2 regions of the Novosphingobium panipatense genome follow, and region 2 is predicted to be linked to the other one. Evidence: riboswitches for the same ligand, from Rfam matches in the RefSeq annotation. Region 2 holds a riboswitch; the other holds the start of a gene.
The links. Region 2 has a riboswitch for thiamine pyrophosphate ahead of thiC (phosphomethylpyrimidine synthase ThiC). Riboswitches for the same ligand answer to the same signal wherever they lie in the genome.

Region 1: linked by a shared signal. The riboswitch ahead of QOL62_RS17960 (TonB-dependent receptor) and the one ahead of thiC (phosphomethylpyrimidine synthase ThiC) in region 2 are both predicted to bind thiamine pyrophosphate.

The regions. Positions count from the first base shown of each region.
Region 1 covers NZ_FXUI01000020.1:16,473-26,901, reverse strand. Annotated here, with positions in the region: gene QOL62_RS17975 (ankyrin repeat domain-containing protein) at 1-142, opposite strand, end outside; gene QOL62_RS17970 (catalase) at 139-2,283, opposite strand; gene QOL62_RS17965 (sulfotransferase family protein) at 2,408-3,685, opposite strand; TPP riboswitch at 3,825-3,951, shown strand; gene QOL62_RS17960 (TonB-dependent receptor) at 3,941-6,118, shown strand; gene tenA (thiaminase II) at 6,132-6,794, shown strand; gene pncB (nicotinate phosphoribosyltransferase) at 6,885-8,189, shown strand; gene QOL62_RS17945 (SDR family oxidoreductase) at 8,241-9,224, opposite strand; gene QOL62_RS17940 (DUF4336 domain-containing protein) at 9,221-10,099, opposite strand; gene QOL62_RS17935 (xanthine dehydrogenase family protein molybdopterin-binding subunit) at 10,117-10,429, opposite strand, start outside.
Region 2 covers NZ_FXUI01000003.1:413,125-423,553, reverse strand. Annotated here, with positions in the region: gene QOL62_RS07400 (DUF72 domain-containing protein) at 1-343, opposite strand, end outside; gene QOL62_RS07395 (hypothetical protein) at 340-627, opposite strand; gene thiC (phosphomethylpyrimidine synthase ThiC) at 695-2,554, opposite strand; TPP riboswitch at 2,616-2,727, opposite strand; gene QOL62_RS07385 (SOS response-associated peptidase family protein) at 2,771-3,391, shown strand; gene QOL62_RS07380 (uracil-DNA glycosylase family protein) at 3,449-4,039, shown strand; gene creD (cell envelope integrity protein CreD) at 4,036-5,487, opposite strand; gene QOL62_RS07370 (MipA/OmpV family protein) at 5,571-6,416, opposite strand; gene QOL62_RS07365 (GNAT family N-acetyltransferase) at 6,508-7,080, opposite strand; gene crtY (lycopene beta-cyclase CrtY) at 7,143-8,342, shown strand; gene QOL62_RS07355 (phytoene desaturase) at 8,339-9,817, shown strand; gene QOL62_RS07350 (hypothetical protein) at 9,814-10,251, shown strand; gene QOL62_RS07345 (LOG family protein) at 10,253-10,429, shown strand, end outside.

The DNA.
Region 1 (10,429 bases), on a different contig from region 2:
CGGCGCCCGCGCCCAGCAAGGCCGGGATCACGTCGTCCCGCCCGAGCCGCGCGGCGTCGAACAGCAAGGCCTGCAACCTCTCGGCCGGCGGCAGCGGTGGAAGGCCGTCACCTTCCACCTTCGTCGCATGCCCCGCGATCATCCGCCGGTCGCCTTGAGGAAGCCGGCAGCGTCGAGATCGACGCGCAGTTCGCGATCCCAGACGCGAACCTGCGCACACGTGCCCAGGAACGCCTTCACCTCGCCCTCATCCTTCAGGGCGATCAACCCCGCATCGTGATCGGAGGCGGCAATGCCCGCACGCTCCAGCAATGGCAGGGCCTCGGCCGTGTACGCCATGAACTTGCCGTGAGCGAAGGCATCGTTCACAAAATCCTTGGCGGGCTTGTCCTCAGCCAGCATCGCCGCGCCTTCCTCTGACACGACGATAGCGACCGCGTCATACAGCACGGAAGGCCCGCCATCGATCTTCTGCTTGCCTTCGACCATGGTGCCGTCGTCCAGCGTCGCGCCGCCGATTTTCGGCGTGACGATCTCGTAGATCGCCGGAAGCCCTTCGACCGCCTTGGTCAGCGCCTTCACCATAGCCGCCGAAGCGCCGTCGCTGACGAGAATGCCCAGCTTGCGGCCAGCGAAGCTGTCAGGCCCTCGCTTAACAATGCTCAGGGCTTCCGAGGGCGGCAGGTCGGTGCGCGGGGGCACGGCGGCCGGGAACGACGGTGGCAGCTCCGGCAAGCCGAGGCCGTCCGCCACGACGGTCGCCAGCGTCTCATCGATGTTGCGCAGATGCGAGACGATGCGCTGGCGGATGTCGACGCGCTCGCACTTCGACAGTTCGAACACCAGCGCGTCGCCGATGTGCTTCTGCTCGATCGGGGTCTGGCTGATGAAGAACTGCCGCGCCTGGCTGTAATGATCGGCAAAGCTGGCCGAACGTACCTGCGCCTTGCGACCGCTGGTTTCGGCGGAGAAATGCCGATAGCCGGTCGTTGGGGACTCGCGAGGCCCGCCCCAGCTGTTGGGTTCGTAGTTCACGCGCCCCTTGGGGTTGCGCATGTTCATGTGCCCGTCCTGCTGGAAATTCTGCACCGGTACGCGCGGGGCGTTGATGGGAAGATGCGTGAAGTTCGGGCTGCCGAGCCGCTTCAGCTGCGTGTCCAAGTAGGAGAAGTTCCGGCCCTGAAGCAGCGGGTCGTTGGTGAAGCCGATGCCCGGCACCACGTTCTGCGTGCAGAAGGCGACCTGTTCCGTCTCATGGAAGAAGTTGTCGACGACGCGGTCCAGCACGAAGCTGCCGATCTTGCGCACCGGGATCTGTTCTTCCGGGATGATCTTGGTCGCATCGAGGATGTCGAACTCGAACTGGTCGGCGAAATCGTCGTCGAACAGCTGGACGCCCAGATCCCAGACCGGCGGCGTGCCCATCGTGATCGCGTCCCAGAGATCGCGGCGGTGGAAGTCAGGATCCGCACCGTTGATCTTGAGCGCCTCGTTCCACATGACCGATTGCAGGCCCAGCTTCGGCTTGAAGTGGAACTTGACGTAAGTGCCCTTCCCGTCCGCATCGATGAGGCGGAAGGTGTGGACGCCGAATCCTTCCATGAAGCGGAACGAGCGCGGGATGGCGCGGTCGGACATGATCCACATGACCATGTGCATCGATTCCGGGGTCAGGCCGATGTAGTCCCAGAAGTTGTCATGGGCAGTCTGCGCCTGTGGGAAGCCGCGATCGGGCTCCTGCTTGGCCGCGTGGATGAGATCAGGGAACTTGATCGCATCCTGGATGAAGAAGACCGGGATGTTGTTCGCGACGATGTCCCAGTTTCCCTCCTTCGTGTAGAACTTGGCCGCGAACCCGCGGACGTCGCGCGCCAGGTCGAACGAACCCTTGTTTCCGGCAACGGTCGAGAAGCGCACGAACATGGGCGTCTGTTCACCCACTTCAGTCAGTACCTTGGCCGTCGTGTACTCGGCGAGGCTCTCATCCAGGGTGAACGTGCCATGCACGCCGAAGCCGCGGGCATGGACGACGCGCTCGGGAATGCGCTCGTGATCGAAATGGAAGATCTTTTCGCGGAAGTGGAAGTCTTCCAGCAGCGTGGGACCAAGCGGCCCGACCTTAAGGCTGTTCTGATCATCGGCGACCGGGACGCCCTGCTGTGTCGTCAGCACGTCATCGGCACCTGAGGCGAGCTGATGCAGCTCACCGCCTTCTCCGACCGCCGTCTCGAATTCGGCCGCATGCGATTGTGCGCCCGTGTCCTTACCGATCTTTCCGGCCATGCCTGTAGTCTCCAATAATGGTTAAAGCTCGTCGTCCTGATGCTGGTGCCTCAGGATCGTGGCAGCGACGTTGGAACCGGTCGGTCGTGGATCCGGTTCCAACGACACAACCCAGTCAACTTATCTATGCGCCGACCAGCCGCGAGGCCGGCCCCGGCCTCATGGCGAAAGCGGCTTCGATCTCCTTTCGCGAGAGGCCGAAATCAGTGATGTCATAACGGTGCTGATCGAGCCGGCGGTGCTGCCGGCGGTTCATGAAACGCGTCATTGCCTTCTCGACAGCGGGCGTGAAACTCATTCCGAGAGCCGCGTAGACGCGCCGCATCTCACCCCTCCAATCCGCATGCATGGTGTCGAAGCGCACGTCCGCCTGGATACCGTCGAACCGTTGCCTCGCAGTTGCGGTGCGGTCGCGCCGCAGGAGCGACTTGCGCAACCACTCCCGCCCGATCCAGACACGATCGACGGCGTGGCTCTGGACGCACATCTGGTTGTACACCAGCGACGCGGACGAACCGACGACGCTGACCGGATCGCGGTGTAGAACGATCAGGCGGGCGTTTGGAAACACCTTCAGGACCGCTTCGAGATCCTGCCCGAACTGAGGCACCTTCAGGACCCACGGCCGGTCGCCCCGCTCCCGGCGAAGCCATCGCACCGTCTGCAGGAAGCGGCGGAACTCCTCGTAAACTGGCTCCGCGTCGGCCTGTTCGCCGGCCCGCGCGAAGGAGGGAATGCGCCACTGCGCTTCCAGCGCGGACCCGAAAAGCGCGATGTTGTGGAAGCCGATCTCCTCGTCCGCACACCGTGCGGCTGTGGGATGTATGACGCTGAACCTGGGGTTGAGGAAGCCCGCTACCTTGAGCGCGAACCAGCCACGCAGCACCCTGTCGTCCAGCACCCGGTGCGTCCAGCGCGGCAAGGGGTTCCAACTTTCGTAGAAGTGTGTGAATGTCAGCCGCTCATCGCAGGCGAGCAGCCGCTGCATGCGCGTGCTGCCCGATCGCATCTGCCCCACGATGATGATGGGGCTGGTGATCGGCAGCTCCGCAATCTCCGGATGCCGCTGCCATAGGGCCACAGCCCGCTGCCGCGTGGCGAGCGCGGATACGAGCTGTCCGAAGGCCACCGTCGTACCCAGTCCTGTGAGATCCGCCTCGTCTTGGAGCGCTCCGCACAGAAGGTGCAGCCGCACACGCCAGCCGTTGTCCTCCCCGAAGTCGGACAAGCCGCTTGTTCCGCTCGCCGCATCCAGCAGGACACCGGGCTCCAGGACGGGCCGCTGCAACCACCCTTTGCGCCAGGCATGCTCAAGGGCACCGTTGACACGGTCCCGCATGACGCGCGGGCTTTCCGGCTCCGCGCCGGAGATGGGTTCGCTGCGAGGGAACGGTATGGCCATCGCCCTACAATTCGCAACATGGGGGAAGGTGCCGCTGTTGCCGACGCGTGTGTGCGATGTTGATCCCGCCCCCGGCAGACACCTGCAATCCGGCAGCCTGCACGATTGACGGCCGATCCGCCGTTTCCTAAGCGGCCCCCTTCAACCCACGGGGTGTCCTGGCGCTGCCAGGGCTGAGAGGCGGACCGGGCAATCGTGCCAAAGTCTGCAAACCCGCGAACCTGATCCGGTTCATGCCGGCGGAGGAATAGGGACGTGCGTAAAGATCTCTGGAAGACCGTGGCCGTCGCCCGGCTGCTTGGCAGCAGCCTTTTCGTGGCGTGTGGCGTGACGCCCCTCGCTCACGCGGAAGAGGCGGCGGATGGCGCGCCGATCATCGTGACCGCGCGCGGCCGCCCCGAGGCGGAAATCGCCGTGCCGGACACGGTCGCCGTCTTCAGCCGCGACGACATCACGCGCCGGCGCCTGACCACGGTTGACGATTTCATCGCCGAGACGCCGGGTATCTTCATGATCAACGATCAGGATCCGGGAACGAACCTCATCTCCGTTCGCGGCGTCTCCACCAACCGCAACCAGTCTCCGTCCATCGCCTATGTCGTGGACGGGCTGGCACTCGCCGATGCGGAGCTTTTCACGCTGCGCACGTACGATCTCGAGCGGGTCGAAATCCTGAAGGGCCCGCAAGGAGCACTGTTCGGCCGCTCGGCATCGGGTGGCGCGGTCAACATCACAACGGCGGATCCCACGGATGTGGCCGGCGGCATGGCATCGCTCGGGATCGGCAACGGCTTCACCTGGACGGCGGATGCAGTAGCCAATGCGCCCGTTTCCGAAACCGTTTCGCTGCGGCTCGCCGGGTCTTATCGCAACACCGAAGGGTTCATCCGCAACACCTACCTTGACCGGAAAGTCGATGGGCAGATCAGCCGCAACCTGCGCCTGAAGGCAAGGATCGCCCTGACCGAGACGAGCACGCTCAAGCTAAGGGCCGGCTGGGCGGATGAAGAGGGCGGCGCCGCCTACATCTCGTCCGGCAATGTCACGCAGCTTTATGCCGGCCGCCTGTCCGGCAAGGCGCTGACAAACCCCTTCGGCGATTTCGAAGGACGCGCTGCCCGCGACTGGTGGGGGCTGCAAGCCACATTCGAACAGACCCTCGGAGACGATCTGAACCTCACATGGACCGGCGGCTACGATGATTACCACAAGGATTTCGTGGAGGAGCTGGATTTCCGGAACACGCCGCTGACCTTCTACGGCGAACCGACCTTTCCCAACGGTATCCAGCCCATTTCACAGCCGGTGGACCTTCAGGCCTGGACAAGCGAACTCCGGCTCGCGTCCCGGGGGGCCGGGCCGTTCCGTTGGCACATGGGCTTTTTCTTCCAGCGCACTGAGCGGGGGCGCACCGATGATCTCGGTCCTCTGCTGTTCGGAGCCGAACCGCAGAGGGCGAAAACCCGCTCCAACCAGATCGGGATCTTCGCACAGGGTTCGTATGATGTCCTGCCGGCTTTGGAGGCAACGCTGGCCCTTCGCTACGACCGCGATCGGCGCAAGGAAGACACGCTCGGCACCCAAAGCGATCAGACTTATGCCCGCCGGGCACAGACCTTCGACAAGTGGCAGCCAAAGATTTCGCTGGCTTGGCGTCCCACTAACGACCTGACGGCCTATGTCACCGGGGCGGTTGGCTTCAAGGCCGGCGGCTTCAACCCCCTGCCAGGACCGAGCGACATCTGGACGGCAGACTTCGCGGCGGAAACGACAAAGGCATTGGAAGCGGGCATCAAGGCGCGGGTGGCGGACGATCGGGTGCGCCTGTCGCTTGCCGGCTTCGTCACCGACTATCGCAATTTCCAGAACACCGTCTTCCTCGGCAACTCGGTCGTGCTTTCGGTGCCGCGCGTCGATGTCCATGGCATCGAAGCGTCCGCTCAGGCCGACGTGGGGCAGGGCTTCCGCGTCGATGGCGGCATGGCCTGGACCCGCAGCCGCGTGGGTCGCTACACGACTCCCAACCCGACACCGGAGCCGGGCGAGCCCGCAATCCTCGACCTCAAGGGCAAGCGGACGCCGAACGCGCCGGACTGGACGCTGAACGGCGGCCTTGACTGGAGCGGAGCGGCCGGAGCCGCGATCATCGATGCGCGGCTCTCCGTCGCCTACGTGTCGCGGGTGGACTTCGAGATCGACAACATCCTGCATTCGCCCGGGTACACGTCGGTCGACGGGCGCGTGGGCGTGACCCTCGGCAGCTGGACCTTGGATCTCTGGGCGAAGAACCTGTTCGACAAACGCTGGGCCATCTCCGCCTTCGGTCAGCAGCAACTGCCACTCCTGCTCGGTCTCGGACCGGACGGCCCGTTCGACAGCTTCACCATCAACACCGGCCGTCAGTTCGGCCTTGGCGCCAGCCGCCGCTTCTGAAGAAGGTTTCACGATGAGCTTCTGCGACGAAATCTGGCAAGATGTCGAACCGCTGCGCCGGTCCATTCTCGCTCACCCGTTCCTGGCCGAACTGGCCGCGGGAACGCTGCCCCCGGAAAGCTTCCGGCACTACATCGTGCAGGACAGCCTCTATTTGGCCGAGTACTCCCGGGCGCTCGCGCTTGCCGCCGCGCGCGCGCCGACCGCCGCCGGGCGGCTGGAGTTTTCGGATGGCGCCAAAGTCGCCGTGCAGGTGGAAGAGGCCCTGCACCAGGCCTTCTTCGCAAGCTTCGGCGTGACGGCGCAGATGGCCGCCAACAGCGAGGCCACGCCGGCATGCCTTGGCTACACCAGCTATCTTTCGGCGCTCGCTGCAACGCGTAGCTACGAGGAGCTGATCGCGGCCATATTGCCGTGCTTTTGGGTGTACTGGGAAGTCGGCTGCGCGATTAAACCCCGTGCCGCCGCGCCAAATCCCTATTCGGCATGGATCGACACCTACGCCGCTCCATCCTTCGGCGAGGCGACCGCCCGCGTCCGCGCCCTCGTCGACGAGGCGGCCTCGAACGCCGGAACAGGTACGCGTCGCGCGATGGCTGACGCTTTCCGCATCGCGACGCGCTTCGAATGGATGTTCTGGGATTCGGCCTACCATCGCGCGACCTGGCCCATCTAAGGCGAAAACCGGAAAGAACCTGCTGCGCCATCAGAAAAGCGATGGAACAGCGCAGCTCCCAACCGTTACCTTCTGCGGAAGGACCCGACCATGCCTGTCACGAATATCGCTAAACGGACTTACGATCACAACTTCAGGCTGGATCCGATCGTCCGCAGTCTGCTGGACACCGACTTCTACAAGCTGCTGATGCTGCAGCTGATCCGCCATCTCCACGGGGACGTGCAGGCCACGTTCTCGGTCATCAATCGCAGCCGCACCGTGCGCCTCGCGGAAGTGATCGATGAGGCGGAACTACGCGCACAGCTGGATCATGCCCGCACCATCCGTTTCGCGAAGAAGGAGCTGATCTGGCTCGCCGGCAACACGTTCTACGGCAAGCAGCAGATGTTCGCCCCCGACTTTATCAATTGGCTGTCGGCGTTCCGCCTGCCCGAATACGACCTGCGGATCGTGGACGGACAGTTTGACCTGCGCTTCGAAGGTCCGTGGACGCATACGTCGATGTGGGAGATCCCCGCGCTCACCATCATCAATGAGCTGCGCGCCCGGGCCGCCATGCGCGACAAGGGCGAACTGGCGCTCGACATTCTTTACGCCCGTGCGAAGGCGCGGCTCTGGGAGAAGGTGGAACGCCTGCGCCAGCTTGACGATCTGGTCCTGTCCGACTTCGGCACGCGCAGGCGCCATGGCTTCCTGTGGCAGCGCTGGTGCGTCGAGGCCTTGAAGGAAGGGCTGGGGGAGAGATTCATCGGCACCTCTAACGTGCTGCTCGCCATGGACGCGGACCTCGAGGCGATCGGCACGAACGCGCATGAACTTCCGATGGTGGCCGCTGCTCTTGCCGATACGGACGAGGCGCTGCTGCACGCGCCCTATCGGGTGCTTGAGGAGTGGCGCGCGCACTACAACGGCAACCTTCTCGTTGCCTTGCCGGATGCCTTCGGAACCGCATCCTTCCTCAAGAATGCGCCTTCCTGGCTCGCCGACTGGACCGGTTTCCGTCCTGACAGCGCCCCGCCGATCGAAGGCGGGGAACAGATCATCCGATGGTGGGAACAGCATGGCGTCGACCCGCGTACCAGGCTCCTCATCTTCTCGGACGGGATGGACATCGACACCATAGAAGAGACGTATCGCCACTTTCATGGGCGCGTGCGCCTGAGCTTCGGTTGGGGAACGAATCTTACAAACGACTTCCGAGGCTGCGATCCGGATGGCCGCACCGGGCTGGAGCCCATCTCTCTCGTATGCAAGGTGACGAGCGCCAATGGCCGTCCCGCCGTGAAGCTGTCGGACAACCCCGAGAAGGCCACCGGCCATCCGGACAACATCGAACGCTACCGGCGCGTCTTCGGATCCGAAGGGCAGCGGCGATCAGCCGTCACGGTCTGAAGCTTCGCGCCTCGACCGGACGACTGCGCAGGACGGCGCCGAACCGACTGGTCAGCGCCCGCGCCGTTTCCTCAGCAGCAGGGCGGCCGCCGTCAGCCCGCCTGCCGCCGCCAGCGCGCCCGCCCCAGCGGCAGCCTTTCGCCGCAAATCGGTGCGCCGGGTGTGTGCGTCTGGTCCGCTGGCATCCGAAGGCGGATCGAACAAGGTGCCTTTCGTATCCTCACCCCGCTCCGCCCGCCGCGACCAGACGTCGAGGAAGCCGTTCAACATCGCCGCGCTGGCATTGGGGGTGGCGAACTGCAGCAGTTTCATGCCGATGCCCGGCCCGCCGACAAACGTGGAATTGCGCGGCCGGTGGGCAAGCTTCACGACCGCCTGCGCGACCTTCTCGGGAGGCAGAGCGCCGGGCGGATAGGACAGTTTCGCGCCTGTGTAATTACCGGCATGACCGATGGCCGGGGTATCGACAAACGTCGGATAGACGTCGCAGATGTGAATGTGCGGGTTCTTCGACAGTTCTCCCCGCAGAGCCTCGCTGAAACCCCGGAGCCCGAATTTGCTGGCCGCGTAGGCCGCTGCATAAGGCGTGGCCACGAAGCCGCCTATGGAAATCATGTTTACCCAGGTTCCCCGGCCCTGCTCCAGAAAGATCGGCAGAACCGCATGGGCTTCGGTCATGTGACTGAGAAGGTTTGCCTGGAGAACCTGCACATGATCGGCAAGGGGCACATCCTGGTATTTGCCCATTACGCCGACCCCGACGCAACTGAACCACAGGTCCACCCCGCCCATATGCTCACGCGCGAACCGGGTCAGTTCGCCGATCGCCTCCGCGTCGGTCACATCGACGATGCGCGTCTCCACGCTCGCGCCGAACTCCTGGCAGTGTGCCGCTATGTCCCTGAGTCCTGCTTCTCCGCGGGCGGCGAGGATCAGGCGGGCACCTTCGCGCGCGAAGGCTATGGCCGTGGCGGCGCCGATGCCGCTGGAGGCCCCTGTTATGACAACTCGTCTTCCTGCCAGGCTGCGGGTCATGGTCTTCTCCTTGTGAGGCGGGAGAACGATCGCGCCGGGTCGCTCTCCTTTTCGTCCATCCAGGCGAATGCCCTCCGAAGCCGGGCAGCCGCGTCATGTTCGAAGGGATCACCGTGTGCGAAGAGCACGCGCTCGGGCTGCAGCCGGAGCATCGCGTCGATGTTCGCCCGCGCGTCAGGGCCGCCGAGGCGAAGGGCCATGCGAACGTGGTGCGCCGTCTTTCCCTCTGTACCGCATGCCGCCTGCGCCGCGAAGCGTGTTACGGGCGGCAGCTTGGAGGGCACGAGGTTCTGGATAGTGTCGCACAGGATCAGCGTACGGCTCGGGACGTGAAACAGGAAACTTTCGCAGAAGCCAGCGCCCCGGATCAGCCCCTGGGAGAGGGAGGGCTGCCAGTCCGCAGGTTCCCTGTCGCCGAGGTCACGGTCTATCCGCACCCCCGATAGCCGCACCTGCAGGCGCTCTCGCAGCCCCGGAACGGCCCAGGTCGTCGCTTGCGGAAAGACCTTCTGCCACTCCGTCAGGTGAGTCCAATGGGCGGTGCCCGGCGCCACCAGATGGCGCACCGTGCCCAGCGCGTTCAGGGATGCCTCCAGCGCGGGCGTATGCGTGGTGGGGGAGTGAAGCAGGAGACTTCCATCCTCGAGACGCAGCACCGTCATCCGAATGGGCAAGGTCAGGCCGCTGGCGACCATCGTATCGTCCACGATCCACAGGCCGTCGTCGATGTATTTCGGCGTTCCGAGCGGCGGATAACCGACCCTTTCCGGTCGCGCCGCGCCCGAGCGCTTCAGCCACGATCGGTAGAGGCCAAGGGCAGCGGCACCTGTAACCAGCAATACCGCCGCGGCCCGCGTCATTCCATCCCGGCGCATGCTATAGCTCCTTCACGTCAGACTTCCGGAAGACCCGCCAGCACCTCGTCAGGGGTGATCGGAAAACTTCGCACACGAACACCGCAGGCGTGGTGGATCGCGTTCGCGATCGCGCCCGCCGCCCCGCATATCCCCAGTTCCCCCACGCCCTTGGCCTGCAGTGGGCTTCCCGCCGGATCGCGTTCCTCCACCAGCAGGACATCGAGGTGCGGAACGTCGAGGTTCACCGGCACGTGGTATTCGGCAAGGTCGGGGTTCACGATATGGCCGTCGCGATGATCGAACGCCAGTTCCTCCGTCAAGGCACTGCCTATCCCCCAGACCATGCCG
Region 2 (10,429 bases):
TCGCTGCAGGAAGTTGCCAATTGATCGGGCCCAGCTTCGGGCCAAGTTCGACGAGCCCCTGAGCCATGAAGTTCGCCACGCCCTCACCCGCTTCGGCCAAATTCCTGCGCGTGGTGCAGTAACGGCTGCCCTTGACGGCGAAGCGAAAATGATCCGGCACCGCGTCGCGCCATTTGGCGAAGCTGGCCGGGCTCTGACGGCGGTAGAAGGTCGCGTTGATCTCCGTCGCGGTCAGCCGCTCGCCAAGGTAGGCGAGTTCGCGAGCGTGCGGCAGGCCTTCTGGGTAGAAGAGGCCGCGCCATGGTGCATAGGTCCAGCCGCCAACTCCGATGTGCACGGTCACCGATTCTTCCCCGTCAGCCGCTTGCGATTGGCGGCAACCTTTCGGCGGTAATGCCGCACGGCCTTGCCCGTGCTTGTGGCCGACCCACCGCCTGCCGCCAGCATCATCCCCGCCGTGGCGGCGGCACGGACCTTCTCCGTGACCATGAGCCGGTTCTCGCGCCCACTGCCCTGTCCCGTCATGATGTCGAACGTGCGCAGCCCGATGACCGTGAGGCTCTCCACCCCCAGCCAGTAGCTGTCGTGGGCCAGCTTCATCCAGTCGGCGGCCGGGTTCCGGTGCATTGCCTGATCCTCGTCACTGCGGGCGCGGGCTGCGCAGTGACGAGGGTGATCGGCTTGGGACCTGTCGTCAATCGTGCTCGCGTCCGTTGGAGCCGATGTAGAGTTCGCCGCCGGTATCCTTGAAGACCTTGCTCATCTCGGCCATGCCCGCCTCGGCGTCTTCGGCGGCCACGAAGGTCTCAACCGGCTGGTTCTGCTTCGCGGCAAACTCGCGCACTTCCTGCGAGATTTTCATCGAGCAGAACTTGGGCCCACACATTGAGCAGAAGTGCGCGGACTTGGCACCTTCTGCCGGAAGGGTCTGGTCATGGTACTGCTCCGCCGTATCGGGGTCGAGGCTAAGGTTGAACTGATCCCGCCAGCGGAACTCGAACCGCGCGCGGGAAAGCGCATCGTCGCGGACCTTGGCCGCAGGGTGGCCTTTCGCGAGGTCGGCGGCGTGAGCGGCCAGCTTGTACGTGACGACGCCAACTTTCACATCGTCGCGATCCGGCAGGCCCAGGTGCTCCTTGGGCGTGACGTAGCAGAGCATCGCGGTGCCGTACCAGCCGATCATGGCCGCGCCGATGCCGCTGGTGATATGGTCGTACCCCGGGGCAATGTCGGTGACGAGCGGCCCGAGGGTGTAGAACGGCGCTTCGCCGCAAGCCTGAAGCTGCTTTTCCATGTTCTCCTTGACCTTGTGCATCGGCACGTGGCCCGGCCCTTCGATCATGACCTGCACGTCCTGTTCCCAGGCGCGCCTGGTCAGTTCGCCGAGCGTGTAGAGTTCGGCGAACTGCGCCTCGTCGTTGGCATCCGCGATCGAGCCGGGACGCAACCCGTCACCCAGCGAATAGGCGACGTCATAGGCCTTCATGATCTCGGTGATCTCGTCGAAGCGTTCGTAGAGGAACGATTCCTTGTGATGCGCCAGGCACCACTTGGCCATGATCGAGCCGCCGCGCGAAACGATGCCCGTCACGCGCTTGGCGGCGAGCGGCACGAAGGGCAGGCGCACACCCGCATGGATTGTGAAGTAGTCCACCCCCTGCTCGGCCTGTTCGACCAATGTGTCGCGGAAGATCTCCCAGGTCAGTTCCTCGGCAATGCCGCCGACCTTTTCGAGCGCCTGATAGATCGGCACGGTGCCGATGGGCACGGGGCTGTTGCGAATGATCCATTCGCGCGTGTCGTGGATGTTCCTGCCGGTGGACAGGTCCATCACGGTGTCCGCGCCCCAGCGGATCGCCCAGACCATCTTGTCGACTTCGCTCGCCACGTCCGAAGCGACGGCGGAGTTGCCGATGTTGGCGTTGATCTTCACCAGGAAGTTGCGCCCAATCGCCATCGGCTCGCTTTCGGGGTGGTTGATGTTCGACGGAATGATGGCGCGGCCGCGCGCCACCTCCTCGCGCACGAATTCGGGCGTCACGTAGTCGGGGATGGAGGCTCCCCAATTCTGCCCGTCACGCACATATTCCTTGAGCCTCGCACGGCCGAGGTTTTCGCGCTCGGCCACGTATTCCATCTCGGGCGTGATGATACCGGCTTTCGCGTAGTGCATCTGGCTGACGTTTCGGCCGGGCTTCGCGCGCAGCGGGCGCTTCATCACGTTGGCGAAGGTGGGGACACCGGCGGAGCGGTCGGGCCCCCTGAGGCCGTTGTCCTCGGGCTTCACCTCGCGACCGGCATAGTCCTCGACGTCCCCGCGCGCGAGGATCCATTCGCGGCGCTTGAGCGCAAGGCCTGCCGAAATGTCGATGGTGGCCTGGGGATCGGTGTAAGGGCCGGACGTGTCGTAGACGCGCACCGGCGCTTCGCCGCTGCCGGGTTCCAGATGGATCTCGCGCATGGCCACACCGAGCGGGCCAACGTGGATCTTCCTCGATCCGCGAATGGGGCCGGTGGTGACGCCGATTTCGAGCGTGCTGTTGATGTCTGCCATGGATTGCCTCTCTTCCTTCCATGGGACGGAAAAAGAGACGAAACTGCGGGCCATGGACGGACTTCGACCCGACGCTCCACTTCCTCCGCCCGTACTAACGGGTTCAGGTTCGACGGGTCTTGTGGAGCATACCCACAACTCTCAGCCACTCGCTGGCTCCCCGGGGACGGCGTGGAAGATAGACGGCGGCGAAGGCGCGGTCTAGGGGCATAGGCAATGCCGATGCTCTATCGCCTGGACGGCGCCGCTCAGGCCGTTGCCCGCCTTTTCGGAGCCGAGGCCGGTAACGATCCGTGGTCGGGCGGGCACGCCGCACCGGGCCAGTTCGCGCCGGTCATCACCGCCGGGCGCGAGGCCGTGGCCGGGCCAAGGCCCCGCGAGCGCACGCCGCGCCGAATGATCCCGCGCCTATGGGGTGTGCCACCGCCCCCCTCCGTGCAGGAACAACGCGGCATACTGACGGTGCGCAACCTCGACAGTCCGTTCTGGATCGGCAACTTGCGCAACAGCGAATTCCGCTGCCTCGTCCCCGCAACCGCCTTCATGGAAGGGGGCCGCCCTTCGCCGGCTGACGGCAAGCGGCGGCAATGCTGGTTTGCCTGCACCGATCAGCCGGTCTTCGCCATGGCAGCCGTGTGGAAGGACAGCGAGATTCCTTCCTTCGCCCTCCTCTCCTGCCCGGCAAACGCCGCGCTCAAAGCGGAAGGCCGAGACACGATGCCGGTGATCCTGCCCCCCGATCCAGCGGCGCAGGAAATCTGGCTGCGCGGCGGCTGGGACAGGGCGAAAGGTCTGGTGGCGCCCTATTCGTCCTCGCTCATGACTCTGCGCAGCTGACCTTCGCCAAAAGGCTGACAGTTGCCAAAGGCCGGGGCGCGACCCATCTCGCGTGCGATGGCTACCTCTCTCGACAGCCTGCTCGGCGAGATCCGCTCCTGCCGCCTGTGTCAGAACGCGCTCGGCTTCGAGCCTCGTCCCTTCGTTGCCGCCAGCCCCGCCGCGCGGCTCCTCATCATCGGACAGGCGCCCGGCAGCAAGGTCCACGCCAGCGGCATCGGCTGGAACGACGACAGCGGCGACCGGCTTCGGGACTGGCTGGGGATGGATAAGGCGACGTTCTACGACACGTCCAAGGTGGCGCAGATGCCTTCCGGCTTCTGCTATCCCGGCAAGGCCAGCGGCGGGGACAAGCCGCCCCGCCCCGAATGCGCGCCGCGCTGGCACGCAGCCCTCCTCGCGCAGATGCCGAACATAGGGCTGACCCTGCTGGTCGGCCAGTATGCCCAGAAGCGCTACCTCCCGCGTGGCTTCGCGCCCAACCTGACCGAAGCGGTGCGCCAGTGGCGCGCGGCGCCTGAAGGCCTGTTCCCGCTTCCCCATCCGGCGTGGCGCAGCCGGATCTGGATGGCGAAGCATCCCTGGTTCGAAGCGAACGTCCTGCCCGACCTGCGCCGCCGTGTTGCGCAGGTCCTCGGCACGGATTAGGCCGAAGGTGCGGCTGTGCGGGGCCGCCCGACTGAAACCCAGTCCACCTGCCGCGTCGCGTACATCACGCCTGCGAGTGCGACGAACAGCAGCACCGAACCGATCAGAAGCGACCACGCTTCAAGATTGAGGAGGACGAAAAGCAGCGCGTAGAGCCCGACCAGCAGCGCGCCGATGAAGCGGCCTCGCTTCCAGCTTTTCAACACAGCGGCACTGTATGCGGTGAGAAGCCCGATCACCGCCGCGCTTGCGAGGATGTACGCGAGCGTGAAGCCGATCACTTCGGCGAAGGCCAGCAGCAGTGCGAAGAACAGCACCAGCGCCGCGCCCGTGAGAAGATACTCCACCGGAGCCACGCGCGCACCGCCCACCACGTCGAACAGGAAGAAGGCGAGGAAAGTGAAGCCGATGAACAGGAACCCGTACTTCACGGAACGATCGACCTTGGAATAGAGGTTGACCGGCTCTACGAGATCGACGTTCACCACCCGCCCCGGAGCGCCGATGACTTCGGGCGCACCGCCGGAAGCCATCCCGCCTGACGCGGCGCTGCGCGTGTCCGTCAGCTCAATCTGCACGCCGTCGTTCCCGCGCACCGGGAAGCCAACATCTTCCATCGCCACGGGCGGTTGGCCCAGAGCGAGCTTGTCGATCCGATAACGCGCGGAAAACCCCGCATCGGAAACTCGCGGCTGGTCCGGCAGGAACGAGCCGGAGAAGCTTGGGCTCGGCCAGCTGGAGGTGACCTCCCACTGCGTCTGCCCGCCGCGAGGGACAAGGCTGATCCCGCCGCTGCCCCGCACTTCCAGCGCATATCCGATGCGAAGCGTGCCGGCACCGTCCCAGGGCAGGAACGCGAAGAAGCCTTGCCCGCCCGACGCGGCGGGGCCCTTGCCGGGCTGCACTTCAAGCGGGCGACCGTTGGCGGTGAGCGATCCGCCGGCGGTAAGGCCGCGCGCGTCCGAGGTTCCGACCCGCACCTCCGCGCGCTCCCAGATCAGCCGCTCCCGCGTGACGCCGAAGCGCGCAAGGTCGGCGGGAAGGGTGAAGGTCGCCTTGCCATCAACCCTGGCAGTGAAGAGAACCGACCGGTAGATCGATTTCTGCCGCTCCTGCGGGTCCACGCGGGTCTTCACCCGATTGCTGTCGGGAGAGATGTAGAGCAGCTTCTCCACCTCGGCGACGCGGGTGATCGGTTTTCCATCCACCGTCTCGTTCTGAGTCTGCGTGGTACGAAAGGGCACCACGACGACCGGGCCGGACAGGATCTGCGGACCGCCCCATCCGGCGTTGATGGCATTCTGCGCCGTGCGCGACTGGTCCTGCCGATCGTAGACGAGCGCGTAGACCAGCAGCAGCGGAACCATCAGGACGAGGGCCACCAGCCCCACGAACAGCAGTTTCATGCCGGGCGAACGTTCCCGGCGCGGCGTGCTGTCATGCTCCATCAGGTCTCCTGTGCTCGTCTGCCCTGTCTCCCGCGATCATGCACGAGCCGTATCCCGGCCGCCACAGATTGCCCCCGGAGCGCTTAGAACGTGTACGCGACGCCCGCCCCGACAAGCCACTGATTCGCGCTGCCGCGCAGCGACGTGAACGGCGTGTCTTTGCCGTCGTTCAGCATGCGCGAGTAGTTCGCCACGCCGAAAAGCGAGAACCCGCCGTCCCGCACGTCGCCCGAAAGGTCGTAGGCGGTCAGGAGCGAAACGTTGGCGCTGTCCCATCCACCCTTGGCGTTGTAGACCGGAAGGCCGCTCGCCGCGCTTTGCCCCGGGGTCACCGAGTAGTAGTAGCGGGCGAAATCGTCGTCCACATGACGCGCGCTGATGGCGAGGACCGCAAAGAGCGCGGGGCTTAGCGGCGTGGCGTAGCTGATCGCCGGTGACCAGGTCATGCCCTTGTAGGCGCCGTTCACGTCCCACTTCACATCGGTCGACAGGGTAAGGGAGTCGTACTCGTGAAGCAGCTTGTACTTGGTCACGCCGGCCGAAGCGCCCAGTTCGATGGCAACGTCCAGCTTCCCGGCGGCGCGCACGACATCGTCCTTGATACCGCCGTTCCGGTTCGATGCGACCGTGCCGACGGGGCCAAGCGAAAAACCGAAGCCGGAATCGCGATCATCCGGGATGAAGTCCAGCGCCACGCCGGCCGGGCGGGGGTTGATGTCGATGCCCTTGAAACGCCCCCGCACCAAAGGAACCGGCTGCACGCGATAATCGTCAGAACCGCGGTAGCTTGGCAGATAGATTGCGCCAACGCCGACAGTCAGATGGTCGCCATCGAGAACGTTCTCCTCGGGCGCCTCCTGAGCGGCAAGCGGCATCGACAGCAGCGCAGCGCAAACCGCGAGGAGGCTGGGTGCTAGACGTGAAAGCATGAAGATCCCCTGATTATTTGACAGGGCAACGCATTCGCGCCCCCACGGTTGCGTAAGCCCTGCGACGTATACGTCAGCGCGCAGAAATATTTCAGCGCGTGGTAACGGCTATAACGGGCGCGCCGTCCGGCGGAGTGTCGTTGCCTTCGCCGAGCCGGCGCTGCATCAGAAACACGTCTATCCACTGCCCGTGCTTCCACCCCGCTGCCGCCAGCGTGCCGACCGGCAGAAATCCTGCGCGCGCATGAAGGACGACAGAGGCGGGCTCCGAAGCCGCGATCACGGCGAAGGCCTGCCGGAAACCACGCCGCTCGCATTCGGTCAGCAAGGCTTGAAGCAAGGCGCTGCCGATGCCGCGGCCAAGGCAGTCGTGGCGGACATAGATCGTCGTCTCCACACTGTAGCGGTACCCGGCCCGAGGCCCGTAACGCTGCGCAAACCCGAAGGCGAGGACGCGCCCGTTCGCACCCCGGGTCACGAGGAACGGGTAGCCGCCGTCGACCAGATCCAGCCTCCGGCGCGCCATCTCGGCGGCGTCAGGCGCTTCGGTTTCGAAGGTCGCAGTGCTTTCCTCCACGTAGTGCGCGAAGATTTCCGCGAGTGCTGCCACGTCCCCCGACGTGGCGTCGCAGATGGTCAATTGCCCGGTCATCATCAGGAACATGCAGCAAAGCGCCGGGACTGCCAAGTTGCAGCAATCGTTCGCAGTGCCTAAACAGCGCGACGATGGACCGATTTTCCGGCAACGATGCCTCGTGTGACCTTGCAATCCTCGGCGGTGGACTTGCCGGAGGACTGATCGCCCTCGCCCTTGCGGCCCGCCGACCCGACGTTCGCGTCAAGATTTTTGAACAGGGTGAAAGGCTTGGCGGCGATCATGTCTGGTCGTTCTTCGCCAGTGACTTGCCCGAGGGCGGCGAAGCCCTTGTGGCGCCCATGGTGGCGGCACGCTGGGACGGGTATCAGGTGCGTTTCCCCGGCAATCGGCGGGATCTTTCCACGCCTTACCGAAGCGCCACCGGCCCGATGCTGGACAAAGCGGTGCGCGCCGCGCTGCCGGCTGAGCGGATCGTCACCGGCGTGGAGGTCAAGGCGGCGGATTCAGGCGGGGTCACGCTGGCCGACGGCCGGCATTTTCAAGCCGCAGCCGTCATCGACGCGCGCGGGAGCCGAGGCCTGCCGCACATGCGCGGGGGCTGGCAGAAGTTTCTCGGCCAGACGCTGCGCCTGTCCGCCCCGCACGGCCTGTCGCGCCCGGTGGTGATGGACGCGACCGTCGCCCAGCTCGACGGCTACCGCTTCGTCTATTGCCTGCCGTTCTCCGAAACCGAAATCTTCGTCGAGGACACGTACTATTCCGATACGCCCGATCTGGACCTGCCCGTCCTGCGCGGTCGCATCGCAGAATATGCCGCTACTTCGGGCTGGGCGGTCGAACAGGTCGCTTACGAGGAAAAGGGCGTCCTGCCCGTCGTCGCAGACGGGGATTTCGGCGCTTTCTGGACTGCGGGCGCCGACCTTCCCCGCGCAGGAACGCGGGCGGGGCTCCTTCATCCGCTCACGTCCTACTCGATCCCCGATGCGGTGCGCTTCGCGCTGCTGGTAAGCGGCCTCGACAATCTCTCTGCAGCGGCCCTATCTAGGGCAAGTCATGACCGTGCTATCCAGCACTGGCGCGAAAGGCGCTTTTATCGAATGTTGAGCCGTATGCTATTCGGAGCGGCCGAAGGGCCGGAGCGCTGGCGCATGCTCGCCCGCTTCTACATTTTGCCGGAGGGTCTTATCGAACGGTTCTACGCAAGCCGTTCCACCACCCGAGACATGGCCCGCATCCTGGCGGGCAAGCCGCCTGTGCCGATCGGCGCGGCCCTCGCCAGCCTGACGGGTCGTGGACGCCCGCTGGCCGACCTGGGGGGCCTCTCGTGAAGAAGGCCTGCGTCATCGGTGCCGGCTTCGGCGGCCTCTCTCTCGCCATCCGCCTGCAGAGCGCAGGCATCGCCACCACCCTCGTCGAGGCGCGGGACAAGGTGGGCGGCCGCGCCTACGTCTGGGAGCGGGAGGGCTTTACCTTCGATGCGGGACCGACTGTGGTCACCGATCCCGAATGCCTGCGCGAGCTCTGGGCGCTGTCCGGCAGCGACATGGCCGCCGACGTGACGCTGATGCCGGTGTCGCCCTTCTACCGCCTCAACTGGACGGACGGCGTCACCTTCGACTACTCAAACGACGAAGGCGCCCTGCGCCGAGAGATCGCCCGCGTGGCCCCGGGCGACATCGAGGGTTACGAGGAGTTCGAACGGTATTCCGCTGGCGTCTGGCAGGAGGGGTACGTCAAGCTGGGGCATGAGGCGTTCCTGGACTTCTCAAGCATGCTGAAGGCCGCGCCCGCCCTCGCCCGCTATCAGGCCTGGCGGTCGGTCTACTCGATGGTTTCGCACTTCGTGAAGAACGAGCATCTGCGCGAGGCGCTGTCCTTCCACACGCTGCTCGTCGGCGGCAATCCGATGACGACAAGCGCGATCTACGCCCTGATCCACAAGCTGGAGAAGGACGGCGGCGTGTGGTGGACCAAAGGTGGCACAAACAAGCTGGCACAGGGCATGGCCGCGCTGTTCGAACGGCTGGGCGGCACGCTGCGCGTCGGGGACAAGGTCCGGCAGATCCACACGATTGGCGACCAGGTCACCGAGGTTGAGTGCGAAAGCGGCTGGCGCGACCGGTTCGACGCGGTCGCCTCCAACGGCGACCTCATGCACACCTACGGCACACTGCTCCGCGACACGCCGCGGGGACAGCAGATGGCGAAGCGTCTGACCAAGAAGCGCTTTTCGCCAAGCCTCTTCGTGGTTCACTTCGGGGTGGAGGGCACCTGGCCCGGCATTCCCCATCACACCATCCTGTTCGGCCCGCGCTACAAGGGCCTGCTCGACGACATCTTCGAGAACGGCGTGCTGCCGCGCGACTTCTCGATCTACCTGCACCATCCGACCGTCACCGACCCCTCAATGGCGCCCGCGGGCAAGAGCACGTTTTATGCGCTTATTCCGGTCGCGCACATGGGCAAGCTCCCGATCGACTGGGACGAAGTCGGGCCGATCCTCGAACAGCGGGTCATCGCCGAAGTGGGCCGCCGCCTGATCCCCGATATCGAGGATCGGATCGTCACCCGCTTCCATTACGCACCGCCCAACTTCGTGGAAGACCTTGGCGCGTGGAACGGCAATGCGTTCAGCCTTGAGCCAATCCTGACGCAGAGCGCCTTCTTCCGCGGGCACAACCGGGACGACAAGCTGAGGAACTTCTACCTTGTGGGCGCCGGCACTCACCCCGGCGCAGGCATTCCCGGCGTCGTCGGCAGCGCCAAGGCGACCGCTCGGCTCATGCTGGAGGATCTGCGGTGACCCGGGAGGTCATCGCCCTCAACGCCGCCTGGGCGTGGACGGGTGTGGCCTTTGCGGAGGTGATCGCGCACAGCCTGATGGGGCACATGCTGGTCGTGGATGAAGCAGGCACCTATCACTACGTCGACCCCGATCTTGGCGAGGTCACCGCACTCGGAAACGAGGACGCGGCACGGGCGCACATGGATCGGGCTGAAACAATAGCCATCTGGCGCGCGGATGCTCTTGTCGATGCGGCGGGAAAGCGGCTAGGGCCGCCCGCATTGGGCGAAGTCTACAGCCTCACGCCACAGGCCCTCGTCGCCGGTGATTACCGCGAGGAGAACCTGGTGCGGATCGACTTTGTCCGCCTCATCCAGATCACGGGCGAGATCGCCCGGCAAACGCGTGACCTTCCCGAAGGCGCGCTGGTGAACATCAAGGTAGTTGACTGACATGAAGCGTCTCGCCGTCTATTGCGGCTCCGCCACTCCCGCCGATCCCCGCTACGTCCAGCTTGCCGCGAATGTCGGCACTGCCCTTGCCCGCCAGGGCATCGGCGTCGTCTACGGCGGTGGTCGCCTCGGCCTCATGGGCGCCGTAGCCGGAGCCGCCCTGGCCGCCGGTGGCGAA